Regions from separate parts of the Streptomyces sp. NPDC005803 genome, predicted to be linked through region 1. Evidence: riboswitches for the same ligand, from Rfam matches in the RefSeq annotation. Region 1 holds a riboswitch; each other region holds the start of a gene.
What was found. A riboswitch is a leader RNA that binds a small molecule or an ion and turns the genes downstream of it on or off. The one in region 1 is predicted to bind cyclic di-AMP.
Positions count from the first base shown of each region.

Region 2: linked by a shared signal. The riboswitch ahead of ABZ454_RS05545 (transglycosylase family protein) and the one ahead of ABZ454_RS27720 (LysM peptidoglycan-binding domain-containing M23 family metallopeptidase) in region 1 are both predicted to bind cyclic di-AMP.
Region 3: linked by a shared signal. The riboswitch ahead of ABZ454_RS24720 (NlpC/P60 family protein) and the one ahead of ABZ454_RS27720 (LysM peptidoglycan-binding domain-containing M23 family metallopeptidase) in region 1 are both predicted to bind cyclic di-AMP.
Region 4: linked by a shared signal. The riboswitch ahead of ABZ454_RS28025 (transglycosylase SLT domain-containing protein) and the one ahead of ABZ454_RS27720 (LysM peptidoglycan-binding domain-containing M23 family metallopeptidase) in region 1 are both predicted to bind cyclic di-AMP.

Region 1 covers NZ_JBEXXO010000021.1:172,207-179,169, reverse strand. The annotation lists gene dxs (1-deoxy-D-xylulose-5-phosphate synthase) at 1-918, shown strand, start outside; gene ABZ454_RS27740 (aspartate aminotransferase family protein) at 915-2,312, shown strand; gene ABZ454_RS27735 (XRE family transcriptional regulator) at 2,403-3,011, shown strand; gene ABZ454_RS27730 (DUF6126 family protein) at 3,095-3,271, shown strand; gene ABZ454_RS27725 (tyrosine-protein phosphatase) at 3,293-4,105, opposite strand; cyclic di-AMP (ydaO/yuaA leader) riboswitch at 4,581-4,733, shown strand; gene ABZ454_RS27720 (LysM peptidoglycan-binding domain-containing M23 family metallopeptidase) at 4,739-5,677, shown strand; gene ABZ454_RS27715 (SGNH/GDSL hydrolase family protein) at 5,912-6,757, shown strand; gene ABZ454_RS27710 (STM4011 family radical SAM protein) at 6,772-6,963, opposite strand, start outside.
Region 2 covers NZ_JBEXXO010000003.1:36,837-43,799, forward strand. The annotation lists gene eno (phosphopyruvate hydratase) at 1-1,089, opposite strand, end outside; gene ABZ454_RS05545 (transglycosylase family protein) at 1,375-2,112, opposite strand; cyclic di-AMP (ydaO/yuaA leader) riboswitch at 2,117-2,288, opposite strand; gene ABZ454_RS05550 (transglycosylase family protein) at 2,590-3,531, opposite strand; gene ABZ454_RS05555 (cytochrome P450) at 3,637-4,971, opposite strand; gene ABZ454_RS05560 (nucleoside triphosphate pyrophosphohydrolase) at 5,022-5,996, opposite strand; gene ABZ454_RS05565 (SurA N-terminal domain-containing protein) at 6,029-6,685, opposite strand; gene ABZ454_RS05570 (hypothetical protein) at 6,899-6,963, opposite strand, start outside.
Region 3 covers NZ_JBEXXO010000018.1:77,222-84,184, reverse strand. The annotation lists gene ABZ454_RS24735 (alpha/beta fold hydrolase) at 1-3, shown strand, start outside; gene ABZ454_RS24730 (peptidoglycan DD-metalloendopeptidase family protein) at 264-1,937, shown strand; gene pcrA (DNA helicase PcrA) at 1,988-4,426, opposite strand; cyclic di-AMP (ydaO/yuaA leader) riboswitch at 4,686-4,851, shown strand; gene ABZ454_RS24720 (NlpC/P60 family protein) at 4,850-6,010, shown strand; gene ABZ454_RS24715 (hypothetical protein) at 6,085-6,438, opposite strand; gene ABZ454_RS24710 (NlpC/P60 family protein) at 6,792-6,963, shown strand, end outside.
Region 4 covers NZ_JBEXXO010000022.1:71,005-77,967, reverse strand. The annotation lists gene ABZ454_RS28030 (dihydrodipicolinate reductase) at 1-834, opposite strand, end outside; gene ABZ454_RS28025 (transglycosylase SLT domain-containing protein) at 1,068-1,961, opposite strand; cyclic di-AMP (ydaO/yuaA leader) riboswitch at 1,967-2,150, opposite strand; gene ABZ454_RS28020 (ABC transporter ATP-binding protein) at 2,447-3,274, opposite strand; gene ABZ454_RS28015 (iron ABC transporter permease) at 3,282-4,331, opposite strand; gene ABZ454_RS28010 (iron ABC transporter permease) at 4,328-5,413, opposite strand; gene ABZ454_RS28005 (iron-siderophore ABC transporter substrate-binding protein) at 5,575-6,567, shown strand; gene ABZ454_RS28000 (2,3-dihydro-2,3-dihydroxybenzoate dehydrogenase) at 6,564-6,963, shown strand, end outside.

The DNA of each region.
Region 1 (6,963 bases):
GCGATCACGGCGGCGATGCTCCATCCCGTCGGGCTGACGAAGTTCGCCGAGGCGTTCCCCGACCGGGTCTGGGACGTGGGGATCGCCGAGCAGCACGCGACGGTGTCGGCGGCCGGACTGGCGACCGGTGGGCTCCATCCGGTCGTCGCCGTGTACGCCACCTTCCTCAACCGTGCCTTCGACCAGCTTCTGATGGACGTCGCCCTGCACCGCTGCGGGGTCACGTTCGTCCTCGACCGGGCGGGGATCACCGGGCCGGACGGCGCCTCCCACCACGGCATGTGGGACATGTCCGTGCTCCAGGTCGTGCCGGGACTGCGGATCGCGGCCCCGCGTGACGCGGAACGGCTGCGGACCGCACTGCGCGAGGCCGTCGACATCGACGACGCCCCGACCCTGGTCCGGTTCCCCAAGGAGTCCGTGGGGGAGCCGGTCCCCGCGATCGGCAGGATCGGCGGCATGGACGTCCTGCACCGGGCCGACGACGCCGACGTGCTGCTGGTCGCCGTCGGCGTGATGGCCCCCGTCTGCCTGGGGGCCGCGGACCTGTTGAGGGGCGCCGGCATCCGCTGCACCGTGGTCGACCCCCGCTGGGTCAAGCCGGTCGACGAGGAGCTCGCACCGCTCGCCGCGAAGCACCGGCTCGTCGCCGTCGTCGAGGACAACAGCCGTGCGGGAGGCGTCGGCTGGGCCGTGGGACAGGCGCTGCGGGACGCCGGGGTCGACGTACCGCTGCGGACGTTCGGCATCCCCGACCAGTTCCTCGCCCACGGCAAACGGGCCGAGGTACTGGCCGACATCGGCCTCACCCCGGTCGAGATCGCGAGCCGGATCAGCGCCGTGCCGGCCGCCCGGGACGCGGCCGCGGACAAGGGGCCGGACGGCCCGCACAACGGGCACAAGGAGAGCGGGGCATGAAGGACGACGAGCCCAAGGGCTTCGATCTGGCGCGGCTCCTCGCGGAACGCGGCGCCGAACGCTACGAGCTGCACACGAAGCACCTCAACCACCAGCTTCCGCGCATGCTGCACACCATCGGCTTCGACAAGGTCTACGAACGGGCCGAGGGCGCGCACTTCTGGGACGCGGAGGGCAACGACTACCTGGACATGCTCGCCGGTTTCGGCGTGATGGGTCTCGGCCGCCACCACCCCGTCGTACGCAAGGCGCTCCACGACGTCCTGGACGCCTCGCTCGCCGACCTCACCCGGTTCGACTGCCAGCCCCTGCCGGGCCTGCTGGCCGAGAAGCTGCTCACGCACAGCCCGCACCTGGACCGGGTCTTCTTCGGCAACAGCGGCACGGAGGCGGTGGAGACGGCCCTCAAGTTCGCCAGGTACGCCACCGGGAAGCCGAGGATTCTGTACTGCACGCACGCCTTCCACGGGCTGACCACCGGCTCGCTCTCGGTCAACGGCGAGGACGGCTTCCGGGACGGCTTCGCCCCGCTGCTGCCCGACACCGCCATCGCGCTCGGTGACCTCGACGCCCTGCGGCGCGAGCTGAAGCGCGGCGACGTAGCGGGGCTCGTCGTCGAACCGATCCAGGGCAAGGGCGTGCACGCCTCGCCGCCCGGCTTCCTGCGAGCAGCCCAGGAGCTGCTGCACAAGCACAAGGCACTGCTCATCGCGGACGAGGTGCAGACCGGCCTGGGCAGGACCGGTGACTTCTACGCGTACCAGCACGAGGAAGGCGTGGAACCCGATCTGGTCTGCGTCGCCAAGGCGCTCTCCGGCGGCTACGTGCCCGTCGGGGCGACCCTCGGCAAGGACTGGATCTTCAAGCGCGTCTACTCCTCGATGGACCGGGTGCTGGTCCACTCCGCGAGCTTCGGCTCCAACGCCCAGGCGATGGCGGCCGGGCTCGCGGTTCTCGCCGTGATGGAGGATGAGGAGACGGTGGCGAACGCGCGCCGCACCGGTGACCTGCTGCGCGAACGGCTGGCCGTGCTGGTCGACGGGTACGAACTGCTCCACGAGGTGCGCGGGCGAGGGCTGATGATCGGCATCGAGTTCGGCCGGCCGAGCTCGCTGAAACTGCGCAGCCGCTGGACCATGCTGCAGGCGGCCCGCAAGGGGCTCTTCGCGCAGATGGTGGTCGTTCCGCTGCTCCAGAAGCACCGGATCCTGACCCAGGTCTCCGGTGACCACCTCGAAGTGATCAAGCTGATCCCGCCCCTGGTGATCGACGAGGCGGACGTGGACCGTTTCGTGAGCGCGTTCACGGCCGTGATGGACGACGCGCACAGCGGCGGCGGACTGATGTGGGACTTCGGGCGGACCCTGGTGAAGCAGGCCGTCGCCAACCGCTGAGCGGAGGGAGCCGCGCACCGGGCTCGCCGAGGCTTTTGCCTGGGAGGCAAGAAATTTGCCTCCCAGGAAAGGTCCTGGCCCAATGGAGGTATGAAACCTCCAGAAGGAGGGGTGGCCGACGAGCTGCCCGGGGTCGCGCCACGCCTGCGCGATCTGCGCCGCAGCCGTGGTCTCACCCTGGAGACCGCCGCCCTGCGGGCCGGGCTGTCGCCCGCCCACCTGTCCCGGCTCGAGACGGGCCGGCGCCAGCCCTCGCTGCCGATGCTGCTCGGGCTCGCCAGGATCTACGGTACGACGGTCTCCGAGCTGCTCGGTGAGATACCCCCGGAACGGGACGCGATCGTCCGCGGCCGCAGGTTCGAGGGCGCCGAGGCCGACGGCTGGATGTACCAGCAGGCCGGCGGCTCCGGCCGGGCGATGCAGGCCCTGCGGGTGCGTGTCCCGCACGGCGCCCAGGGCGACCTGGTCCGCGTCCATCCCGGCGAGGAGTGGCTGTACGTCCTGGCCGGACATCTCAGGGTGACCCTCGGGGACACGGTCCACGACCTCGCCCCCGGGGACAGCGCGCACTTCGACTCGCTCACCCCGCACCGGATCGCGGCCCCGGACCGGGACGGCGCCGAGCTGCTCTTCGTCCACACCCTGCTGCAGAGCCCCGCCGCCGAGCTGTGTCTCGGCAGTGGGATCCACCGTCGCTGAGGCGCCGCCCGGGCCGGCTGCGTGTCGCCGGCCCGCCCACCCGGCCACCGGCCCGCCCACCGGCCCGCCTGAAAGGACCTGTCATGTCCGATTCCGAGAACTACGACCCGCTCAGCCCCGCCCGGCCCAAGAACTACGACCCGCAGGAGAAGAAGATGCCCCGCGGGCTCGTCATCAGGCTCTTCGCCTACCTGGTGGCCGGGCACGTCGTCGCGGGTTTCCTCTACCTGCTGTTCGCCGTGGGGATGCACAACCAGTAGCCGGGGGCGCCGGCCGGCCGCTCAGATCTCGTCGAGCAGGCGCTCGCGCAGTCGCTCCCGCGTCTCCGGGGTGATCTTCAGACCCTCGGCGAGGTAGCGGTCGGTGCTGCCCCAGGTCTCGTCGATGGTGGCGAAGGCGGCGGCCAGGTAGTCGGGGTGGGCGCCGAAGAGCGGATTGAGCAGCTCCATCACCTCGGGCGACATTCCGGCGGGGGAGGTGTCGCTGCGGCGGATCCTGTAGCGGCGGTGCGCGTCGTTCGACTTGAGGTAGTCGGCCTCGATGGCCTCGCGCTCGACGCCGACGGCGAGCAGGGACACCGCGATCGAGAGCCCCGCGCGGTCCTTGCCGGCGGCGCAGTGCATCAGGGCGGGCACGCTGTCCTCGGCCAGGGCGTGCAGAACCCGGCTGTGCTCGGCCGTGCGGTCCAGGATGGTCCGGCGGTAGGAGGCGATCATGCGGCGGGAGCCCTTGCCGTCGGCCAGGATCGACCGCAGTTCGTCCATGTCGCCGTCGCGCACCATCCGCCAGAACTCCGCGCCGTCCGCCGGGTCGCTCAGCGGGATGCTCACATTGCGCACGCCCGGCAGCTCCACGTCCAGGCCGTCCAGCTTGTGGTCGGCCACGTTGCGGAAGTCGAAGACCGTGTGGAGGCCGAGACCGGCGAGGAACGCGGTGTCCTCGGCCGTGGCGTGCGCCAGGTGACCACTGCGGTAGAGCCGTCCGTACCGCACCCGGCGGCCGTCCGAGGTGGGCAGCCCGCCCACGTCACGGAAATTGCGGACACCCGCCAGTTCGGGTTCCGTCGACGGGGTCTGCGGCAGCTGCTGCGTCACGGTCACTCCTGGAGGCTCTGCCGCCGGCGCGTGTCGCCCGCGGGACCACTCTCGTGACGATACGACATCGATTCCTCGGGCAATCATCTTGGTCACGCCCGCACTTCGGGCCCCGCGAAGGGTGTGCGGGCCCGGCGGGGAGGGGGCCGGTCCGGTGGGTGAGCCGATGCGGAAGGGGCGGCGGGCATGACATGTCCGAATAGCTCCTTTTATCCGAACATGCCCTGATCGCAGGGGAGATGATCACCTTCTCGTGAGCGGGATCATATCCGTGACGGTGTGTGGCGGTGCGCCCGATGGGTATTCCAAGCACCGCGCGGAAAGCCAAGATCCGTAATCCACGGAGTGTGACCGGAATTCCGCGCCGGCTTTCCGGTGCGGAATCCCGCGGAGAACTCGTGGCTTGTTTCCGCCGTCCCGGCTCGCTTACGTTCGCTGCAATCCGGACGGACCGCCTAATCCTGCCGCCGCCCGGAATTCGCACCCACTCACCGCGTGGCAGGAGCGGGGGAACCAGGTAAGCCGCCGACCGGGAATCCGGCCGGCTCGGGGTGAAGTCGCGTCCGCCGCGACCGGACATCTCCAGTCCGAACCCGACAGCTCACCTCGCAGGCGCCGGAGAGGAAAACCTTCATGCCCATCTCGGGTAAGCACCGTCGTCCCAAGGCCGGCACCATCGCCCGCGGCGTCGTCGCCGCGAGCGCCGGCGGCGCCGTGATCGCGCTTCCGCTGCTCGGTGCCACCGGCGCCAACGCCGCGGAGCAGGCCGCCCCCGCCGCCTCGCAGTCGGCCGCCACGCACGCCACCCCGGCCAAGCAGGTCGCGAAGACGCAGGCCGGTACCGAGACGTACACCGTCGTCTCCGGCGACTACCTGTCGAAGATCGCTGCCGAGCACAAGCTCAAGGGCGGCTGGCACAAGCTGTACCAGGACAACCGCAAGGTCGTCGGCGACGACCCGAGCCTGATCTTCCCGGGTATGAAGCTGACCCTCGGCGGCAAGGCCTGGGGCCACGCCTCGACCACCTCCACCTCGACGAAGGCCCCGTCGAAGGCCCCGGCCCAGAAGACCGAGACGAAGGCCTCCACGGCCGCCGACTCGTCCTCCTCGTCCTCCGACGCCACGGCGTCCGAGGAGACCTCGGCCCCGGCGGCCCAGAGCAACGACTCCGGTTACGTCCACCCGGTCCCGGGCAACCACACCACCGCCTACCGCGCCTCCGGCTCCAACTGGTCCAGCGGCAGCCACACCGGCATCGACTTCCCCGTCGCGACCGGCACGAGCGTGAAGGCGATCACCTCCGGCACCGTCGTCACCGCCGGCTGGGGTGGCGCCTACGGCAACGAGGTCGTCATCAAGCACGCCGACGGCCACTACTCGCAGTACGGCCACATGTCCTCGCTCTCCGTCTCGGCCGGCCAGACCGTGACCGCGGGCCAGCAGGTCGGCCTGTCCGGCGCCACCGGCAACGCCACCGGCCCGCACCTCCACTTCGAGGTCCGCACGGGCCCGGCGTACGGCTCGGACATCGACCCGATCGCCTACCTGGCGTCGCACGGGATCTACGTCTGATCCAGGTGACACCGGTCCCGGTCCGGTGACCGGGAGCTGAGCGATACACGGAGGGGCGGTGCGCGGCGGCGCGCCGCCCCTCCGCCGTATGTGTCCGGCACCAGGGGGCGTCCCCTGGTGCCGGACATTCTTATTCCCCCTTTACCAAAAACTGACCGGGTGGTCTATCTCACCACCCGTCAACCCCGTATTACGGTCGCGTAGGTCACATTCGGCGGTGCAGGATATGCCCTTGTGGCAGACGATTCGAACAACATCCAGCAGGGCGTCATCAACCGACGGGGCGTCATCGGGTCGTACGCGGCGATCGGCGACAGCTTCACCGAGGGAGTCGGTGATCCCGGCCCGGGCGGAACCTTCGTCGGCTGGGCGGACCGGTTCGCGGTACTCCTCGCGGACCAGCTCCCGGACCCCGAGGCGACGACGGGCGGCGCAGGATCCGCGCACGAGAACTTCAGATACGCCAATCTCGCCGTACGAGGACGCCTCCTCGACCAGATAGTCGAGGAACAGGTGCCGCGCGCCAAGGAACTCGCCCCGGATCTGGTGACCTTCTGCGCCGGCGGCAACGACATCATCCGGCCGGGCACCGACCCCGACGACGTGGCCGAGCGCTTCGAGCGCGCGGTCGCCGACCTGACCCGGTCGGTCGGCACCGTCATGGTCACCACCGGCTTCGACACCCGCAACGTTCCCGTGCTGCGCCATCTGCGCGGCAAGATCGCCACCTATACCGCCCATGTCCGGTCCATCGCCGACCGCTACGACTGCCCGGTCCTCGACCTCTGGTCCCTGCGCTCGGTCCAGGACAGGCGGGCGTGGGACAACGACCGGCTGCACCTGTCGCCCGAGGGACACACCCGGGTCGCGCTGCGCGCCGCCCAGGTCCTCGGCCTCGACGTGCCCGCCGACCCGGATCAGGAGTGGCCGCCGCAGGTACAGCGCGGCACGCTCGAAGTACGGCGCGACGACATCCACTGGGCACGCGAGTACCTGGTCCCGTGGATCGGACGGCGGCTGCGCGGCGAGTCCTCGGGGGACCACGTGGAGGCCAAGCGGCCCGACCTGCTGCCGCTCTGAGCAGCCCGCTGTCCTCAGCCGCCCGGAGCGCCGGCCACGGCGACCGGGGACAGCGGCAGGGCCGGTACGCGTTCCAGTACCCCGCCGGCGAAGACGTCGTACAGCGGCAGCGTCTCCAGGTGCACGTACCCGATGTGGCAGTCGCAGACCGCGAGCGGACAGGCCCGGGGGCCCAGGGCCGCGCGGTAGCTGCCGTCGTAGAGATT
Region 2 (6,963 bases), on a different contig from region 1:
GTGCGACATCATGCACTTGAAACCGTTGCGCTGGGCCAGCTCGACGGCGTCCAGGGTCTCGGTCAGCGAACCGATCTGGTTGACCTTGACGAGCAGGGCGTTGGCGGAGCCCTCCTCGATGCCACGGGCCAGACGCTCCGGGTTGGTGACGAAGAGGTCGTCACCGACGATCTGCACCTTGGCGCCGATCTTGTCGGTGATGACCTTCCAGCCGGCCCAGTCGTCCTCGTACAGCGGGTCCTCGATGGAGACCAGCGGGTACGCGGAGACGAGCTCCTCGTAGTACTCGGTCATCTCGGCGGCCGAGCGGGACTTGCCCTCGAACTCGTACTTTCCGTCCTTGTAGAACTCCGAGGCGGCGACGTCGAGCGCGAGCGCGATGTCCTTGCCCGGGGCGTAGCCGGCTTCCTTGATGGCCTCGACGATGAGGTCGAGGGCGGCGCGGTTCGACTCCAGGTTCGGCGCGAAGCCGCCCTCGTCACCGAGACCGGTGGACAGGCCCTTGGTCTTCAGGACCTTCTTCAGCGTGTGGTAGACCTCGGCGCCCCAGCGCAGGGCCTCGGAGAAGGACTCCGCGCCGATCGGCGCGATCATGAACTCCTGGATGTCCACGTTGGAGTCGGCGTGCGACCCACCGTTGAGGATGTTCATCATCGGGACGGGCAGCAGGTGCGCGTTCGGGCCACCGAGGTAGCGGAACAGCGGCAGGTCCGAGGCCTCGGAGGCGGCGTGGGCCACGGCGAGCGAGACGCCGAGGATGGCGTTGGCGCCGAGCGAGCCCTTGTTCTCCGTGGCGTCCAGGTCGAACATCGCCTGGTCGATCAGACGCTGCTCCGTCGCGTCGTAGCCGACGAGCTCCGGGCCGATCTGCTCGATCACGGCGAGGACGGCCTTCTCGACGCCCTTGCCGTGGTAGCGGTTGGGGTCTCCGTCGCGAAGCTCAATGGCCTCGAACGCGCCGGTGGAGGCGCCGGACGGCACAGCAGCACGGCCCGTGCTGCCGTCGTCGAGGCCGACCTCGACCTCGACCGTGGGGTTTCCGCGGGAGTCGAGGATTTCCCTGGCTACGACGACGTCGATGGACGGCACGAGGCATCTCCTTCTGGAATGTGACACTGGTGGTGCAGGGTCGCTTTGGCCTTGCGACAAGAGCCTAACCGGCTGGGCCCTCTCAGTCGGCCGACCGCCCGTCCCCTGGGACGAAAAAGGACCCAAGGGCAGGCATAGCAGGGCATAGGACCAGAAATTTACTGGCCGGTAACTACAACAGTTGAACGAGCGACGCGGAAACCGGCCGACCCCGGCCCGGCGCACACGGGGGAGGGTGCGCACGGGGCCGGGGCGGCCGGAGTGATCAGCGAGGAGAGATCGCCACTACTTCGTCAGGTGGAGCTGCTGACCCGGGTAGATGAGGTCGGCGTCCGTGACGATGTCCTTGTTCAGCTTGAACAGCTGCTCCCAGCCGCCCTCGACCTTGTGGTCGGCGGCGATCTTGCTCAGGGAGTCGCCGGTGACGACCTTGTACTCGCCATCACCCTTCTCGACCTTCTTGCCGGTCGGGGTGGTGACGGTCTTCGACTCGGCCTTGGGGGCGGTCGAACGGTCCGAGCGGTTGGTGGAGGGGGCCTCGGCGCGCTCGGCCTTCTTCGGCTCGGCCTTCTGGACCGGGGCCGACTGCTTCTTGGGGGTCTCGGTCTTGGCGGCGGAGCCGGTGCCGACACCGGGGTCGACACCGTCGTTGCTCAGGTTGCCGGCGCCGGCGCAGGACCAGGCGCCCGGTCCCTGCATGTCGAGGAGCTTCTCGGCGGTGGCGATCTGCTGGGCCTTGGTGGCCAGGTCGGCACGGGCCGCGTACTGGGTGCCGCCGGCGGCGGCCCAGCTGGACTGCGAGAACTGCAGACCGCCGTAGTAGCCGTTGCCGGTGTTGATGGACCAGTTGCCGCCGGACTCGCACTGGGCGACGGCGTCCCACGTGGCCACGGAGGCGGCGGAGGCGCCGGTCGCGCCCATCAGGGGCACGGCGATGGCGGCACCGGCGACACCGGCGAGCGTGGCGAGACGGACGGCCTTGGACGGGCGACGGTGCTTGTTGCCCTTGCTGTTGAGCAGCATCGAGACTTCTCCTCACCGACGCCTACGAGGTGAGCTGTCGGGTTCGGGCCAAGTGAGTTGCCCGGTCGCACGTCCTTGCGTGCGACTTCACCCCAAGCCGGTCCTGATGCGTCTCCCGACGATCGGGCCCGGCGCTTACCTGGGTCCCCCGCTCCTGCCTACGGCGCTTTACGCGTCTGTTCCCTTCGACCGACGGCAGGATTCGGCGTGACGGTCGATGGGGCCCGCGGTGCGAGCGGTTCCGACCGTAAACACACTCCACCCCCAGAACCAAAGATAGACATACCGGATAAACGGCCCTTACGCGCATCCGAATAACCGCTGTTTGCGCAGGTCGGGGCGGATGTGACGGGGCCTCCGGAACAAGATGCGCCAGTTCACGCAAAGAGACCCATGTCTCACTGAGTCAAAAGTGGGACATAGGCCTCTTAACTACCCCAGTTTCGGGGGCGTTTTCAGCTGATGATCAGACCGCGCTCATTCGGCCTTCACGCCGAGATCGAGGCTCTGGCCAGGCAGGATGAGGTCCGGATCGGAGCCGACCTCCGCCTTGTTGGCCTCGTACAGCGCCGTCCAGCCGCCGGACAGCTTCTGTGCGTCAGCAATCGCCCAGAGATTGTCGCCGGCCCGGACGGTGTACGTACCGTCAGCAGCCGCGGCGCCAGGGTCGCGTGCGTCACCGTCACCCCGCGAGGCATGCCGCCCCGCGTCCCGGTCACCACCGAGACCGGCCGACCGGCTCTCCTCGGGGGCGGGCGCGCCCCGGTGCTTGCCGGCCTTCTCCTGCGCCCCCGCGTCCTCCTGGGACCCGGAGGCCTCACCCGAGGGCGTGGCGGACGGCGTGGCCGGCGACGACGCGGACGCGTCCGGCTCGGCCGTCTTGCCCTTCGCGTCGCCCGCGGGCTTCGTCGTCTTCGAGGTCGCGCCGTCCGACGGGGCGGCGTGCTCGGAGGGGTCGGCGGGGGATGCGCTCGCGGACGTGTCCGCACTCCCGGCGGGGTCCGCGGACGGAGCGCTGCCCGGGTCCACACCCGGCAGGCCGGTGTCCACGGCGAGGCCCGAGACGACCGCGCAACTGGGCCACGCCTTCGATCCCCGGTCCGCCAGGACCTTCTCCGCCACGGCGATCTGCTGCGAGCGGCTGGCGAGGTCCGCGCGCTCGGCGTACGAGTCGCCGCCGTAGGACTTCCAGAGGTCCTGCGAGAACTGCAGGCCCCCGTAGTAACCGTTGCCGAGGTCGGCGCTCCACATGCCGCCGCTCTCGCACTCGGCCACCCGGTCCCAGGTCGAGGCGTCGGCGGCGTGCGCACCCGCCGCGCCGAGCAGCGGGATGGCGATGGCCGAGCCGGTCACGCCTGCGGCGACGATGATCGCGGGTGCCTGCCGAGGGCGACGGTGTCTGCCGTTCGCGGAGCCCATGGGAATGCCTTCCGTGTGACTGACGAGTGACTGGTGAGTCGAACGGTGAACCTAGCGGGACTCGAACGTGTGTCACAAGTCGATGCAGCAGAGATCACGTGAAAGTCACAGAGTTGACAGAGTGTCACCTTCACCGAGCGCCGGTCCCGGGCTGAACTCCACCGGCAAGGTGCGCAGCCCCCGCATGATGAGCCCGCCCCGCCAGCGCAAATCGGCAGCTTCCCCCGCAAGTCGCAGGTCCGGAAGGCGTCTGAGGAGCGTGGCGAGGGCTGCCTGCCCCTCCAGCCGGGCGAGCGGTGCTCCCAGGCAGTAGTGGATGCCGTGCCCGTAGCCGAGGTGCTGATTGTCACGCCGCGCAAGGTCCAGCGTGTCCGGTCCGTCGAAGCGCGCGGGGTCCCGGTCGGCGGCCGCCAGCACCACGAGCACGGGATCCCCCTCGCCGACCTCCTGCCCACCGATGGTCAGCGCCTCGGTGGCATACCGCCAGGTCGCGAGTTCCACGGGCCCGTCGTACCGCAGCAGTTCCTCGACGCCGGTGGCCAGCAGCTCCGTCTCCCCCGCGGCCAGCGAGCGCTGGAGCCGCTCGCGCTGCTCCGGGTGGCCCAGCAGGGTGTGGAGGCCGTTACCGATCAAGTTGACGGTCGTCTCGAAGCCGGCGAACAGGAGGATGAAGGCCATCGCCGCGGCCTCGTTCTCCGTCAGGTGCTCGCCGTGGTCGCTCGCCCGGATCAGCCCTGAGATCAGGTCGTCCCCCGGGTCCTCCCGTTTGCGGTGGATCAGTTCGAGGAGGTAGCCCCGCATCTTCTTCACGGAGCGGGCCACCCCGCCGCGCGGGCCCCCGCCGTGGCGGATCATCATGCCCGCCCAGTCGCGGAAGTCGTCCTGGTCCTCGCGGGGGACCCCGAGCAGGTCGCAGATCGCGTAGATGGGGAGCGGGAAGGCGAACTCGTGGATGAGGTCCGCCTCCCCCTTCCCGGCGAACCCGTCGATGAGCCGGTCGGTCAGCTCCTGCACCCGCGGCTCGAACTCCGCGATGCGCCGCGGGGTGAACGCCTTGGACACGAGCCGGCGCAGCCGGGTGTGGTCGGGCGGGTCGATGTTGAGCAGATGCGTCATCAGCTCCGCCTTGCGCTCGCCCGGAATGCCCGTCTTCCCCTTGGCGTGCGCGGACCCGGCGTGGTGTGCCGGGTTCTTGGACAGCCGGGCGTCGGCGAGCGCCTCCCTGGCGTCCGCGTACCGGGTCACGAGCCAGGCCTCGACCCCGCTCGGCAGCGTGGTGCGGTGCACGGGGCTGTGCTCGCGCAGCCATGCGTAGGCCGGGTACGGGTCGGTGGCGAACTCCCACGTGAAGAGTTCGGGCGCGGGCGGAGCGGTGGGTGCCGCGTGGGCGGGGCAGCCGGCAGGGGCTTCGGCGGGGCGGCCGGCGGGGTGGTCGTTCACCCCCCCGACGTTATCCGCAGCCCTCCGGCGCCTCCTGTGGCCGTCCGCCCTCAGCCGAGCCCCTCCGCCGCCCTGATCGCGTCCCGGTAGGCGCGGCCCGCGGCGCGCAGGGCGGCCTCCGGGTCGGTGCCGTCCTCCTGGGCGCGCACGGCCAGGGCGAGGAGGCGGTAGCCGATGTCGTCGCCCCCGTTCCCGCTCTCGGGGAGTGCTACGTCGAGGCCGGCGGTACGGACCCGGCTCGCCAGTTTCGCTGCGAGGGCCAGACCGGGCTGGCCGAGCGGCACGCCGTCGGTGACGGATGCGCGCTGCTTCTCGATGGCCTTGGTGCGCAGCCAGTGCGCGTGGACGTCCTCGGGCGTCTCGGCGGTCTCGTCGCCGAAGACGTGCGGGTGGCGGTGGATCAGCTTCTCGACGAGCGTGGCCGCGACATCGTCCACGGAGAACGGCTCCTCGTCGGCATCCTCGGCGATGCGCGCGTGGAGGACGACCTGGAGCAGTACGTCCCCGAGCTCCTCGCGCAGTTCCTCGCGGGTGCCGTCCTCGATCGCCTCGACGAGTTCGTACGCCTCCTCGATGGCGTACTTGGCGAGGCCCTCGTGGGTCTTCTGCGAGGTCCACGGGCATTCGACGCGGATGCGGTCCATGACCTGGACCAGATCGAGGAGCCGGGCGCCCGGCAGGTCGTACGAACCGGGCAGGAGTTCCAGGTTCGGCATCCGTACCCGGCCCGAGCCGGCCAGCCGGGCGAGCCCGTCCGTCAGGGGCTGGTTGCCTTCGCCGCCGGTGAGGACGACGACGGTCCGGCCGCCGGCGCACGCGTCGACGAGTTCCTGTGCCTCGGGCACGCCGAGCGTGACGGTGATGCCCGCTTCGCGCAGGTACGGCAGCTGAGGCTGGTCCGGTTCCCCGCAGTGCACCCGGTCGGCGGCGTGCAGCGTCTGCCAGGCGGGCCAGGACAGCAGGCCGGGGGCCACGCGGTGGCTGGCGGTGAGCAGGACGATGCGGCCGGGGTCTTCAGCGTTCACCCTGCGAATCTACCCCGGCCGCCCAACCGTCCTCAGGCCCCGGCCTCCGCGGCCGACTGGGCCGGCTCGGTGACCTGGGTGATCCAGGGGGCCTTGTACTCACCGAGCTGGATCTGCTGGTTGTTCCAGGCGCCGAAGCGCGGGTTGACGTCGACCTCGAGCGCCTTGGACGCCTTCGTCAGCGCGTCGCCGAGGATCTTCGTGCCGGCCGGGGTCGTCGGGTCGGCGCCGAGCGCCTGGCCGAGCTTGGTCAGCTGGACCTGCTCGCGCAGGAAGGCGTCGATCTGGTCCGGGGCGATCCAGCGCTCCTGGAGCACCGCGGCGCGCAGCCCGTCCTCCCCCTTGTACTGGGCGACGGCCGACTGCCGCATCTGCTGGATCTCGGCGCGGGTGACGGTCACCCCGGCGTCCGCCGACGCCTTGTCGAGGACCCGGTCCAGGATCAGGCCGTGCAGCTTGGCGCGGACGAGCTGGCCGGACTGGCCGGTCATCTGGGCGGACTGCTCGGAGGCGTCCTGTGCCTGGCGTACGTCCGCCACCTGGCCCTGCACGGTGGCCACCGTGATCCGGTCCCCGCCCACGACGGCCGCGGCGCCGGGGTGGGCCTGGCTGCCGCAGGCGGTGAGGAGCGGCGCTGCGGTGAGCAGTGCGGCGGAGACGATGAGCGCGGTGCGACGGCGGCGGTGCAAAGGAGCCTCCCGAGGAGATTGTGCGGCGGTGCACAAAGCCTTGCGGTGATCGATGGTAGGCAGTGGAGCTGGTCCGGGCCACTGATTCGACCAACGATTCGGGAGGAGTTGGGGATGTGGGCGTCCGGCGGCGTGGCCGCGCCGGCGTGTGGGGGCGGTTTCGGCGGGCGGCGGGGGTGTGCGGGGCGGGGCCCGTCGTGGCCCTTCCTGCCGCTACGCCGTCGCCGTCGGTATGAGTGCCGCGATGGCGTCCAGGTCCCTGCCCGCGGCGAGCCGGG
Region 3 (6,963 bases), on a different contig from region 1:
TGAACCTGCCCCGTTTCCGGCAGACATCCCCGGCCTGTCAACGCCGCACATCACTCACAAATAGAACGCGTTTCGAACATAGAGCCAAGGCTGTGTGAGTGGCCCGTCGAAAGGCAGCCGATTGCCCGTTTCCTGAGCGCTCGGAGGCCGTCGAAGATTGTCGGCGTCACGTACCGCCGGGTACAGTCGCGGCCACTGCTTCCCCCGGAGTCCCACGGGACCCCGGACACACTGGTCCTGCTGCCGAGGCGAGAGAGAAGTTGGTGAACGACCAGCACCCCCACGCCGGGCACGCCGGGTACGACGGCCACTCCACGGGCACCTTCGACGGCGACCCGCTCTTCGGCTCCCTCCCCGGCAGCTACGACGGCTCGTACGACACCACGACGGGTTACGGCACCGCCTACGGCAGTGACCAGGCCGCCTACAGCGGCGCGTACGACGCATCCCAGTGGGACACGGGCACGCACCACGCGGCCGGCTACGGCCACACGGCCTATGCCGCGCCACCCCAGCACCCGTACGACGCCGACCCGCAGTACGACACCGGCGCGACGTGGGTGCCCGCCGACGGCGGCTACGGCCACACGGTCCCGGCCCAGCACGGCGCCCCGGACTCCTCCGGCCAGTGGGACACGACCGCCTGGCACCAGAACGGCGGGTGGAACGGCGCCGCCGCGACGGGTCACGACACCGGCACGTACGACGCCACCGCCTGGAACACCGGCGCCACGCCCGAGTACGACCAGCAAACCGCGCAGAGCGCCCACCTGGCGACGGCGCCCTACGAAGCCGAACAGACGGCGCAGTATCCGCACGGAAGCCACGAACCGCACGAGGCATACGGGGCGTACGAGACCTACGAGCCTCACGCGGCTCATGAGACGGCGCACGAGACGGCGCACGAGCCCCCCGCTCCTCACGAGGCGTACGGGCATCAGGCCTCCTACGACCCGTACGAGCCCTACCTGACCGCCGAGTTCAGCCTCCCGGAGACGGGCTTCGACGCCGAGGCCCCCGACAGCGCCGAGGCGGACGGCAACGGGCCTGACGACACCGGGCAGGAGCCGGTCGGCCACACCCGCGACCACGACTCGGCGACCACGACCTCCCCGGAGCCGGGCCCGGACCCCGCCCCGGCCGGCAGCCACCGCCCCGCGGCCCGCCCGGTCACCCGCGGCGGTGGCGGGAGCCGCAGCCGCAGGCGCTCCCCCGCGAAGCGTTCCGCACTGCTCACCGTCGCCGTTCCGTCCGCCTGTGTGATGAGCGTGGCGGGCATCGCCGCAGCGTCCGTGGGCGGCATGGGCGGCGGCGAGGAGAAGAAGGACGAGACCACGACGATGGCGGCCGCCGATCCCGGCACCGTCAAGCCGGTCGCGGCGAACAACAAGCTGGACACCCAGCTGGCCAATCTCAGTGCCGACGCGGAGAACTTCGCCGACCGCGCCAGCCGCACGCAGGAGCGTATCGACCTGAAGGAGCGGCAGGCCGCCGAGAAGGCGAGGCGCGCGGCGGAGGCCGCCCGCAAGGAGGCGCTGCGCCCCAAGTTCGTCATGCCGGTCAAGGATCACCGGCTCAGTGCGTACTTCGGCCAGGCGGGCGTCAACTGGATGTCCGTGCACACGGGCATCGACTTCCCCGTCGACTACGGCACGCCGGTGATGGCGGCCACCGACGGCACCATCCGTACGCAGTTCAACACCGCCTACGGGAACATGGCCATCGTCACCGCGGCCGACGGCACCGAGACCTGGTACTGCCACCTCAGCAGCACCCGGATCCGCTCGGGCCCGGTCAAGGCCGGTGACGTCATCGCGCACTCCGGCGACTCCGGCAACTCGACCGGCCCGCACCTGCACTTCGAGGTGCGCCCCGGCGGCGGCGCGGCCATCGACCCGCTGCCCTGGCTCCGTAGCCACAACGTCAACCCGAACTGACCGGCGCGCGGAACGGCCGGGGAAACCCCGGCCGGCCGTCCCGCCGGGCGCTACAGCTTCTCGACCGGGGCGTACCGCAGCAGCAGCTTCTTCGGCCGTTCGTCCCCGAAGTCGACCGTGGCCTTCGCCTGGTCCCCGATGCCCTCGACCGCCGTCACCGTGCCCAGACCGAACTGGTCGTGGGTGACCCGGTCGCCGGCCACCAGCGTGATCGTCGGCTTGTCCGAGGTCCGCCGGGTCGCGAAGCCCGAGGGGCCCGAGCGTGCGCGGGACGCGGAGAGCGACGACGTGATCCCCGACGTCGGTCCGGCCGGGGCCGCCATCGGCCCCTTGCGCTTCCACTCCAGGTGCTGGTCCGGGATCTCCTCCAGGAACCGCGACGGCGGGTTGTACGAGGGCTGGCCCCAGGCGCTGCGCATCGCCGCCCGGGTGAGGTAGAGCCGCTCGCGGGCGCGCGTGATGCCGACGTAGGCCAGCCGGCGCTCCTCCTCCAGCTCCTTGACCTGGCCCAGCGCCCGCATGTGCGGGAAGACGCCGTCCTCCATGCCGGTCAGGAAGACGACCGGGAATTCGAGGCCCTTGGCGGTGTGCAGGGTCATCAGCGTGATGACGCCGGAGCCGTCGGTGTCCTCGTCGGGGATCTGGTCGGAGTCGGCGACGAGCGCGACCTTCTCCAGGAACTCCGCGAGGGTGCCCGCGCCCTCGTCCTCGCCCCGCTCCTGCTCGAATTCGAGGGCGACGGCGGCGAGTTCCTGAAGGTTCTCGATCCGGGTCTCGTCCTGAGGGTCGGTGGACGCCTGGAGTTCGGCGAGGTAGCCCGTACGCTCCAGCACCGCTTCCAGCACCACGGCCGGCCCCGCACCGGACTCGACGATGGTGCGGAGCTCCTCCATCAGCGTGTTGAACCGCTTGACGGCGTTCGCGGAGCGGGCCGCCATGCCGTACGCCTCGTCGACGCGGCGCAGCGCCTGCGGGAAGGTGATCTTCTCGCGCAGGGACAGGGCGTCGATCATCGCCTCGGCGCGGTCGCCGATGCCGCGCTTGGGCACGTTCAGGATGCGCCGCAGCGGGACGGTGTCCTCGGGGTTGGCGAGGACGCGGAGGTAGGCCAGGACGTCGCGGACCTCCTTGCGCTCGTAGAAGCGCACCCCGCCGACGACCTTGTAGGGCAGGCCGACGCGGATGAAGATCTCCTCGAAGACACGGGACTGCGCGTTCGTCCGGTAGAAGATCGCCACGTCGCCGGCCTTGGCGTCGCCCGCGTCGGTCAGCCGGTCGATCTCGTCGGCGACGAACTGCGCCTCGTCGTGCTCGGTGTCCGCGACGTATCCGGTGATGCGGGCACCGGTGCCGGCGTTGGTCCAGAGGTTCTTCGGGCGGCGACTCTCGTTGCGCTCGATGACCGCGTTGGCCGCGGACAGGATCGTCTGCGTGGAGCGGTAGTTCTGCTCCAGCAGGATCGTGGTCGCGTCGGGGTAGTCCTCCTCGAACTGGAGGATGTTGCGGATCGTCGCGCCGCGGAAGGCGTAGATCGACTGGTCCGCGTCACCCACCACGCAGAGCTCGGCGGGGGCGTTCTCCGGGCCGGACGGGCCGACCAGTTCCCGTACGAGCGTGTACTGGGCGTGGTTGGTGTCCTGGTACTCGTCGACCAGGACGTGCCGGAAGCGGCGGCGGTAGTGCTCGGCGACGTCGGGGAACGCCTGGAGCAGGTGGACCGTCGTCATGATGATGTCGTCGAAGTCCAGCGCGTTGGCCTCGCGCAGCCGGGACTGGTACAGCGCGTAGGCCTGGGCGAGGGTCTTCTCGAAACCGTCCGCCGCCTGGCCGGCGAAGGTCTCCTCGTCGATCAGTTCGTTCTTCAGGTTCGAGACCTTCGCCGTGAACGACTTCGGCGGGTAGCGCTTCGGGTCGAGGTCCAGGTCGCGGCAGACCAGGGCCATGAGGCGCTTGGAGTCGGCGGCGTCGTAGATCGAGAACGAGGAGGTGAAGCCGAGCTTCTTCGACTCGCGGCGCAGGATGCGTACGCACGCGCTGTGGAAGGTCATGACCCACATGGCGTTGGCCCGCGGTCCGACGAGCTGCTCGACGCGCTCCTTCATCTCGCCGGCGGCCTTGTTGGTGAAGGTGATCGCCAGGATCTGGCCCGGGTGCGTCCCGCGCTCGGCCAGCAGGTGCGCGATGCGGTGGGTCAGGACACGGGTCTTGCCCGACCCGGCGCCGGCGACGATGAGCAGCGGGGACCCGGCGTGCACGACGGCCGCGCGCTGTTCGGTGTTCAGCCCGTCGAGCAGCGCGGCCGCGTCGATGACCGGGCGGTGGGCCCCGTCGCGGTAGTACGCGTCGCGGGGCGGCGGGGGCCCGTCGAAAACGCCCGCGAAGAGGCCCTCCGGCACCGCTTCGGGTGCGGAGTCCTCGGGGGGCGGCGGGGGCCCTTCCTCCGTGTGCTGGAGGCCGGCCAGGAAACTGTCGTCAAAGAGGCTGCTCATCGCTGTCCGAGTCTAGGGCTCCGCACTGACACTCCGGGGCCGAGTGACGAACCCCGCACCGGCGGCCGGGCACCGAGAGCGATCCGGGGTCTACGGTGCGTGGACGTCCGCCGGTCCCCGCCCGCCCGCCTTCGCTCCGATCCGTACAGGTCACGAAAATGTATCGGGCATATCGAACATCAACCTTCACAGCGGCACCATGAGTTGGCTAGCGTGCTCGTCCGGGCGGCCCGTACCCCCAGAGGCGATCCACGCCGACCGGGCGTCCACGCCGAATCCGGGCTGCCCGCAGGGAAGTCCGGAACCGGGGACCCACACGCATCACCGGGGTGAATCGGTCCACGTCCCCCACCAGGACCGTAGGGCAGCCTTCCGTTCCGCCCGAACCCGACAGCTAACCCGGTAGGCGGTCCACGGAAGGAGATGCCGGCCTTGGCGTCGCATCGCAAACCGCGCACCCTGGTGCGCAGCACCGGCCCCGCCGTCGGGCTCACGACGGCCGCGCTGGCGTCGGTGACCCTGCTGTCCACGCAGAGCGCACTGGCCGCCCCGGCGCCCAAGCCCAGCATCGAGGACGTGCAGAAGAAGGTCGACGACCTCTACCGGCAGGCAGGCACCGCGACCCAGCAGTACAACCAGGCGAAGGAGGCGACGGCCGAGCAGCGCTCCAAGGTGGACACGCTGCTGGACGATGTGGCCCGGCGCACCGAGAAGCTGAACGAGGCGCGCAGGACGCTCGGCACGTACGCCGCCGCCCAGTACCGCGGCGGCGCCCTGGCCCCGACCGCCACCTTCTTCCTGGCCGACGACCCGCAGTCGTTCTTCGACCAGACCCACCTCATGGACCGGATGACCGAGCGCCAGACGCGGGCCGTGTCGGACTTCCGTACGCAGCAGGCGAAGGCTTCCGAGCAGCGGGCCGAGGCCGTGGCGAGCCTGGAGACCCTCACCGAGTCGCAGGCGACCCTGCGCACCAGCAAGCAGAGCGTCCAGACGAAGCTGTCCCAGGCCCGCGGCCTGCTGTCGAAACTGACCGCCGAGGAGAAGGCGCGCCTGGCCGAGCTGGAGCGCAAGAAGGAGGCGGAGGCCGAGCGCAAGGCGGCGGAGCTGGCGAAGAAGCAGGCCGCCGCGAAGAAGGCCGAGGCCGACCGCAAGGCGGAGGAGGGCGCGAAGGAGACCGGCAGCGGCACGGGAACCGGTACGGGCTCCGGTTCCGGTGCGGACGCCGGCGCCTCGACCAAGGCCGCGACGGTCATGGCGTTCGCCCGGGCGCAGCTCGGCAAGCCGTACGTCTGGGGGGCGACCGGCCCGGCCTCGTACGACTGCTCGGGGCTCACCCAGGCGGCGTGGAAGGCGGCCGGCGTCGACATACCGCGGACCACCTGGGACCAGGTGAACGTCGGCACCCGGATCGCCACGGAGGATCTGCAACCCGGTGACCTGGTCTTCTTCTACGACGACATCAGCCACGTCGGCATCTACAAGGGCGACGGCATGATGATCCACGCGCCGAAGCCGGGAGCGAACGTGCGCGAGGAGTCGATCTACTACATGCCGATCTACGGGAGCGTGCGGCCGGGCTGAAGCCGGTCGGCCCACGTCGCGTGGACGCCGCTGCCCGGACCCTCGCGGGTCCGGGCAGCGGCGTTCGCCCCCGCTCAGGTCCAGAGCGTGGCGATGAAGATGTTGACGACCGTCAGTCCGCCGACCGTCGCGAAGAGGCCCTTGTCGACCTTCTCGTCGTCGCGCTTGACGTAGACGAGCGCGAGGATCACGACGAGGATCAGCAGCTTGATGCCGATCTTCACGTTGTTCACGGGGTGGTCGTCGGCCTGGTCGAGGCCGACCAGCGCCACTCCGGTGACCAGCATGGTCAGCGCTCCGTGCAGCATCGCCGGGACGAATCGCGCCGTGCCGGCCCCCATCGCCTTCATCTGGGTGAGGAATCCGCCCAGCAGAGAGGCGATGCCGATGATGTGCAGGGCGACGAAGACATCGATGAGTACACGCATGGCTCCGCAGCCTAGCCGCGGCCTTGTCGGCACTCGGCGGCCAGGTGAGGCTTAGTGGCACCTGACCACGGGATGCACCAATTGCCTGGTCTGGTGCCATTTTTCCGATCGTCCGGCGACAACGCAACGCCAAATTCACACAATAAGCGCCATGACAACTCTTTCTCCTGGCCCGGGCTTAGCGTCCCATCCAGGTGGCCGGCACACCGCCGATCCGCACCCGGACGGCGTTCCCGGTCACCCCGCCGGGGCTCCGGCGGCGGGCCGCTCCCCCTGTTGGCGGCCCGCCGCCGGGCCGGGCGGGCCCGTCGGTAGACCCCGGCGGGCCGTCGACAGGAAGGACGCCCGCCCTCGTGGCAGCGCACCGGAAACCCAAGCAGCGCCCGTACACCGGCTCTGCTGCCCGCACCGCAGCGACGCTCGCCTTCGCCGGGGCCGCGACCGCTGCCGCGTTGCCGGGGGCCGCGCACGCCGATCCGGCACCGACCGCCGCCCAGGTGAGGGCCGAGGTGGACCGGCTGTACC
Region 4 (6,963 bases), on a different contig from region 1:
CGGGGCGCACGACGGGTGGATGCGGGTGATGTGCTCGATGACGATGCGGGGCTCGCCTTCGACGATGCCCTGCACCTCGAAGCGGACCGCGCCCTGGGTGCCGGCCTCGAACTCGCCCATCGTCCTGGTAGTGACGGTCGTCTCGAGCGGCCGCCGGGCCATGGTTTCGCGGATGTCGTCGAGCTCCACGCCCAGCGCCCGGGCCATCAGCCGTATCTGCCCGCCCCACACCATGGTCGGGACGGAGGCGGCGAGCATGAGCGGCTCGTACTCCATGGGGTGCCCCATGCCGATCAGGTGGCGGACCGAGTCGGGCTGGTCGTACGTGGAGTAGTCGAAGATCTCCTGACAGCGGATCACGTCGACCGTGGTGGCGAGGCCGCTGACGAGCAGGGGCAGCACGTCGTTGCCCCAGCCGGGGTCGACGCCGGAGACGAAGAGCGAGCCGCCACCGCCGGCGACGGCGGCGAGCACCGGTTCCCGCAGCTCGGGCGGGGCGCCGCGCCGGTCGTAGAGCGCGTAGAGGGCGGGGGTGACGACGGCGGCGCCGCCGGCCACCGCCCTGATGACGTCGCTCAGCGCCTCGTCGGGGCGGATGTCGCCGGAGGCCGCGTACACGACGGCGCGGGGAGCGGCGGCCAGCACCGCGTCGATGTCGTCGGTCGCGGCGACGCCGAGATCACGGTCCAGCCCGGCGAGGGCGCCCGCGTCGCGGCCCACCTTGCCGGGATCGTGGACGAGTACGTGGGCGAGTCGCAGCGCCGGATGGGCGTCGACCGCGCGGATGGCCGCGCGGCCGACATTGCCGGTACCCCAGACCACCGTGGAAATCATGCGGCGGAGGGTAGCGCGCGGGATGAAAGGTTCCTAGGGGCATCGCGCACCGGGTTGGGAGGGGCCCGGGGGTGATCACGCGCCGCGGGGTACCGGCGCCCGCCTGCCGGGTCGGGTGGATGACCGGCCCCGCGGCACAGGGGTCGCGCGGCACGGCAAAAGGGGTGGAAGGGAGCGGTTCAGCTCCCTTCCACCCCTGTCACGACTCGGCCCGGGGACCGAACCGCGGTGGATCAGTAGGCCCCGAAGACGTTGTCGATCGAGCCGTACGTGGCAGCGGCGTAGTTGCACGCGGCGGTGATGTTGGCGACGGGGTCCAGGATGTCCAGCGAGGTGCCGGGCACGTGGAACGCGTCGAACGTGGGCTGGATGACCTGCAGGAGGCCCTTGGACGGGGTGCCGGCGACGGCGTTCGAGTCCCAGTTGTTGACGACCTGCGGGTTGCCCGAGGACTCACGGATGACGTTGCGGTAGATGCCGTCGTAGCTGCCGGGGATGCCGTTCTCGGCCATGACGGCGAGGGACTCCTTGATCCAGCCGTCGAGGTCGTCGGTGTACGCCGTCGCGCTCTGCGCGGGGGTGGTCGCGGCGGTCTCCACCGCGACGGGCGTCGCGGCGGCGGTCTCCTCGACGACGGGCGTGACCGTCCGCTCGGAACGGTCGGCGCGGTCGGCGCTCTCGGAGCGGTCGGCCGACGGCTGCGAGGCGCTGCCCGAGGTGTTCTCCGCCTTGAAGGCGCTCTTCGTGGCAGCGGCCGTGGACTTGGCGCCGATGGTCAGCTTCAGGCCCGGGTGAATCAGGTCGGGGTTGCTGCCGACCGCACTCCGGTTGTCCTTGTACAGCCGCTCCCAGCCGCCACTGAGGGAATGCCCGCGGGCGATCTTGGAAAGCGAATCACCGGAGACCACGGAATAGGTGGTGGACTCGGCCTTGCGGACGGCGGTTTCCTTGCCGGCAACGGAAGTCGAGACCGAGGTCTTTCCGGCGACGACCGACTGCGCCGGCGCGGCGGACGCCGATCCGGCAGCGATCAGGGGGAGCGCGAGAACGGCTCCGCCCGCGCTCACGGCGATGAAACCGCGGGTCAGGGTGGACTTGGAACGACGGTGCTGGCCCTTGATGGACATGGCGCTTTTCCTCTCCGCCGCCTGCGAGGTGAGCTGTCGGGTTCGGACTGGAGATGTCCGGCCGCACATGGCGACTTCACCCCTAGCCGCTCCGGATTTCCGGACCGGCGGCAAACCTGGGTCCCCCGCTCCTGCCGCACATAAGTGGTCGGGTTACCGGACGGCGGCAGGATTCGGCGTTCCATCCGGATTGACCGTGACCGTAAGCGAGAAAGGCCGGGCGAAACAAGCCGGGAATTCGTGATCACAATTGATTTGCAAGATCAATAAAAGGAAAGGCGTGACACCGGCCACACGGGAGAGGGTCAACTTTCTTGGGGCGACAGGGAACCGAAGCTTCCGCTTCCGCGTCGGCGGACGGAAACGTGACGCTGACCACTGCGCCCGAGAAGGCTGTTTTAATGGATATTCGCCACCTATGCCCTATATAAAGGGGGCCTTATAGGGCATAGGTGACTGATCGGAATAATGGGTGAATAGAGACATTACGGGGTGGGCTGCGCGGCCACCGCGGTCCGGCTGCGCGGCACCACGACCGGTGAGCCGTCGCCGGGGGCGGTGAGTATGTCCGCGTCGAGCGCGTAGAGCTCCCTCACCAGGGCCTGGTCGACCGTCTCGCGGGGAGCGCCCCGGGCGATGACGCGGCCGCCCTTCATGGCGACGAGCAGGTCGGCGTAGCGGGCCGCGGCGGCGAGGTCGTGCTGGACCATGAGGACGGTGCGGCCGGTGGCCGCGACCTCGCGGACCAGTTCCAGGACCTCGACGGCATGACCGAGGTCGAGGGCGCTGGTCGGTTCGTCGAGCAGGACGACCGGGGTCTCCTGGGCGAGGACCATCGCGAGCCAGCAGCGCTGGCGCTGGCCGCCCGAAAGCCGGTCGACGCGCTCGCCGGCCAGTGCGGTGGTGCCGGTGGCGTCGAGCGCGTCGCGTACCGCCCGCTCGTCCTCGCGCGACCACTGGCGCAGCAGCCCCTGGTGCGGGCTGCGCCCGTAGCGCACCAGACCCGCCACGGTGACCGCCTCGGGGGCGCGCGGCGCCTGCGGCAGCAGGGCGACGTGGTGGGCGGCGCGGCGCCGGCCGGTCTCCCAGAGGTTCGTCCCGCCGACCAGGACCGTGCCGGAGTCGGGCCGGTGGAGGCGGGCGACGGTCCGTAGCAGGGTCGACTTCCCGCAGCCGTTGGGGCCGACGATCGCGACGACCTGTCCCGCGGGGACGGTGAGGTCGACGTTCTCGACGACGGGGCGGCCCGGGTACCCGGCGCACAGGCCGCGGACGTCGAGGCCCGCCTGCGGACGGGTCGGATGCTCGGTCATGTGCGGCTCACGCCTTTCCGGCGGCCCGGTCGGGCCGCAGCAGTACCCAGAGGAGGAAGGGGCCGCCGAGGACGCTGGTGACGACCCCGACGGGCAGTTCGACCGGAGCGGCGACGCGTCCGATCGCATCGGCCGCGGCGATCAGCGCGGCTCCGGTCAGCGCCGAGCCGGTGACCGGCACGCGGGTGGGGCCGGTCAGCCGCTGGGCGAGGACCGGCGCCGCCAGTGCCACGAAGGCGATGGGCCCGCCGGCCCCGACCGCCGTGCCGGCCAGCAGCACCGCGAGCACGAGCGCGACGGCGCGTACCCGCCGCAGGTCGACTCCGAGCGAGCTCGCCACTTCGTCGCCGAAACGCAGTAGTTGGAGGCGGTGCCCGGCCGCCAGCGAGAGCGGGACGAGGAACAGCAGGGCCACCGCAAGCGGCAGGCCGGCGTCCCAGTCGCGCCCGTTGAGGCTGCCGACGGCCCAGAGGAACACGCCGCCCGCCGTGTTGTCGTTCTCGCGCGACATGATCAGGTCGCTCACCGCGCCGAGGAAGGTGGAGACGCCGATCCCGGCCACCAGCAGCCGGTAGCCGGCGGTGCCCGCTCCTCCGGCGCACAGGACGACCAGGACCGCGGCGGCCACCGCGCCGAGCGGCCCGAGCCACCAGTTGCCGACCATGCCGGTGGCTGACCCCGCGGCGGTGGCGACCACGGCAGCGGTGGCGCCCTCGTTGACGCCGACCAGGTCGGGCGTGGCGAGCCGGTTGCCGGCCAGGGTCTGGGTGAGACAGCCCGCGATGCCGAGCGCCGCGCCGACCAGGAGGCCGACGACTATGCGGGGCAGCCGGAAGTCACGCACGATCATGACGGTGCCGGCGTCACCTGTTCCCAGCAGCCCCGAGAGCGTCTGCGACAGGCTCATTCCGGTCGAACTCGCCATCACCGCCACGGTGATGAGGAGCGCCAGCAGCGGAAGGAGGAGTGCGGCGGTGAGCGCGCTGCGCCTCGGGAGGAGCCATGACAGTGTTCCGGTGCGGAGCACGACGCTGTCGGGCGGGGTCACGTCCGTCATGCCGGGACTCCCGCGGTGGACAGCCGGGACGAGCGGGCGATCCACACGAGCAGGGGGCCGCCGACGAAGGCGAGCAGCACGCTGACCGGGGTCTCCCAGGGCCGGATGACGACCCGCGCGAGGATGTCCGCGACGATCATGATGTCGGCCGCGATCAGGGCGGAGAGGACGATCCCGGCGGTCATCCGCGCTCCGGCCAGGGCCCGGGCCGCATAGGGCGCGAACAGCCCGAGGAAGGCGATGGGTCCGGCCACGGCGACGGCGCATCCGGCGAGCAGCGAGACGGCCCCGGCGACGACGAGCCGGATCCGGCCGGGATGGTGGCCCAGGGAGCGGGCGCCGTCGTCCCCGAGCCCGAGCGCCGCGAGCGGGCGGGCGCAGCCGAGCGCGGTGAGCAGGCCCACCGCGATCAGGGGCAGGAGGGGCAGCAGGTCGGAGGTCTCGATGCCGGCGAGCGAGCCGATCGTCCAGTAGCGGTAGGTGTCGAAGGTCGACTGCGTACCCAGCAGGACGTACGAGGTGAGGCCGTGGAAGGTGGCGCCGAGCGCCGATCCGGCCAGGACGAGCCGCAGTGGGGATCCGCCGCCGCGTCCGGAGGCGGCGAACAGGAGGACGGCAGCGCTCGCGAGCATCCCTCCGGCCAGGGCCCACACCAGCAACGAGGCCGGGGAGTCCGCGCCGAAGAAGGTGAGTCCCAGCACCACGGCGAAGGCGGCTCCCGCATTGACGCCGAGCAGGCCCGTCTCGGCGAGGGGGTTGCGGGTGGCGGCCTGCAGGAGGCAGCCGGCGGTACCCAGGCACGCCCCGACCAGGACCGCGGCGAGCGTGCGCGGCAGGCGTACGTCCACGACGGCCAGGCGCAGTTGCGCGTCCGCGCGGGCGGCCGGGTCGCCGACGAGGTAGTCCCAGGCACCGCCCGCCGAACTGGATCCGGTGCCGATGAGCAGGGACAGCAGGACGAGGGCCGGCAGCAGGAGCACGAGTACGGCGGCCGCCGGCCACACAGTCGCGCGTCCCTCCCGTGGCGGGGTTTCGGTGGGGCGGGCTCCGGTGGGGGGCCGTCCCCCTTGCACGATCGACATATGGTTAGCCTAACCTAAGTTAGCCGGGCGAACGGTGGTGGCCCCCAGGGCTCCCCCGCGCCCTGAGGCGGCGTCAATTGCCCCGTCCTGCCCGCTTTCGGTGCGGCGGAACACCCGCCCGGACCGACCTCATCACTCGAACGCAACGGAGATTCCCGGCCATGGCCCCGCATTCGACCTTCTCTTCACGCGGCTTCGTCCGCCCTTCGGTGGCTGCCTCGCTGATCGGCTTCTGTGCCCTGGCGATGACCGCCTGCGGATCCTCCGAGGCGTCGGACGGATCCGGCCCGGACGCCGCCGAGGCCCCGAAGACGACTCAGGTGACGGACGCGACCGGCGCGTCGGTGAAGGTTCCCGCCACGCCCGAGCGCGTGGTGGTCCTCAGCGAGATGGACCTGGACGCGGCTCTGGCGCTGGGCGTGAAGCCGGTGGGCCTGACCGCCGGCCGCGGCCAGAAGGGCGCCCCCGGCTACCTCGCCGACCAGGCGAAGGGCATCCCCGTCGTGGGAGCCGTCACCGGCCCGGACATGGAAAAGGTCGTCCAGGCCGAGCCGGACGTGATCCTCGCCGGCCAGCTCGCCGACGAACAGGTCCTCCAGCAGCTGCGCAAGGTCGCGCCCACGGTCGTCACGATCGACGGCAGCAAGGACTGGAAGAAGGCGCTCTCGCTGACCGGCAAGACGCTCGGCCGGGACAACCAGGCCGAGGCGTTCCTCGCCGACTACGCCACCCGGACCGCCGCCCTGAAGAAGGACCTCGGCGCGGAGGCGGGCAAAAGCGTGTCCGTCACCCGCTACTCGGCCAAGGGCTCGGCGGTCATGCAGCAGGGCGTGTTCATCAGCGACGTCCTGGGGGACCTCGGCTTCACCCGCCCCGGTATCCAGAACCAGAAGGGCGAGGGCCACTCCACGCCGATCAGCGACGAGAACCTCAAGGAGATCGACGGGGACTGGCTCTTCATCGGCACCCTCACCTCGACCGGATCGGACCAGGACCTCGTGGGCGAACTGTCGAAGAAGCCGGCCTACAAGCAGCTCAAGGCCGTGAGCAACGGCCGGTCGACCGTGATCGACGGCACCAAGTGGACGAGCCTGGGCGGCGCACAGGCGGCCGTCTCGGTGCTCGACGACATCCGCAAGGCCATGGTCAAGTGAATCCCGCACCGGAACTCACCGGCCGGCTCGCCCTCGTGACGGGGGCGGGCCGCGGGATCGGCGAGGCGGTCGTGCACGCCCTCGTCGGACGCGGCGCCCACGTCCTGGCCACCGACATCACCCCCGACGGCGTCACCGCGCTCGCCGGGAAGTACGGCGAGCGGGTCACGGCCCGCACACTCGACGTCACCGACGCCGCAGCCGTCGAGGCGCTCGTAGCGGAGGCCGAGGACACGCTCGGCCCCCTGGACATCGCGGTCAACGTCGCAGGCGTGCTGAGGTGTTCGGCGGTCGCCGAGCTGACGGACGAGGAGTGGGCGGCCACCTTCGCCGTCAACACCGACGGGGTGTTCCACGTCTCGCGGTCCGTATCACGCCGGATGGCCGGGCGCCGGA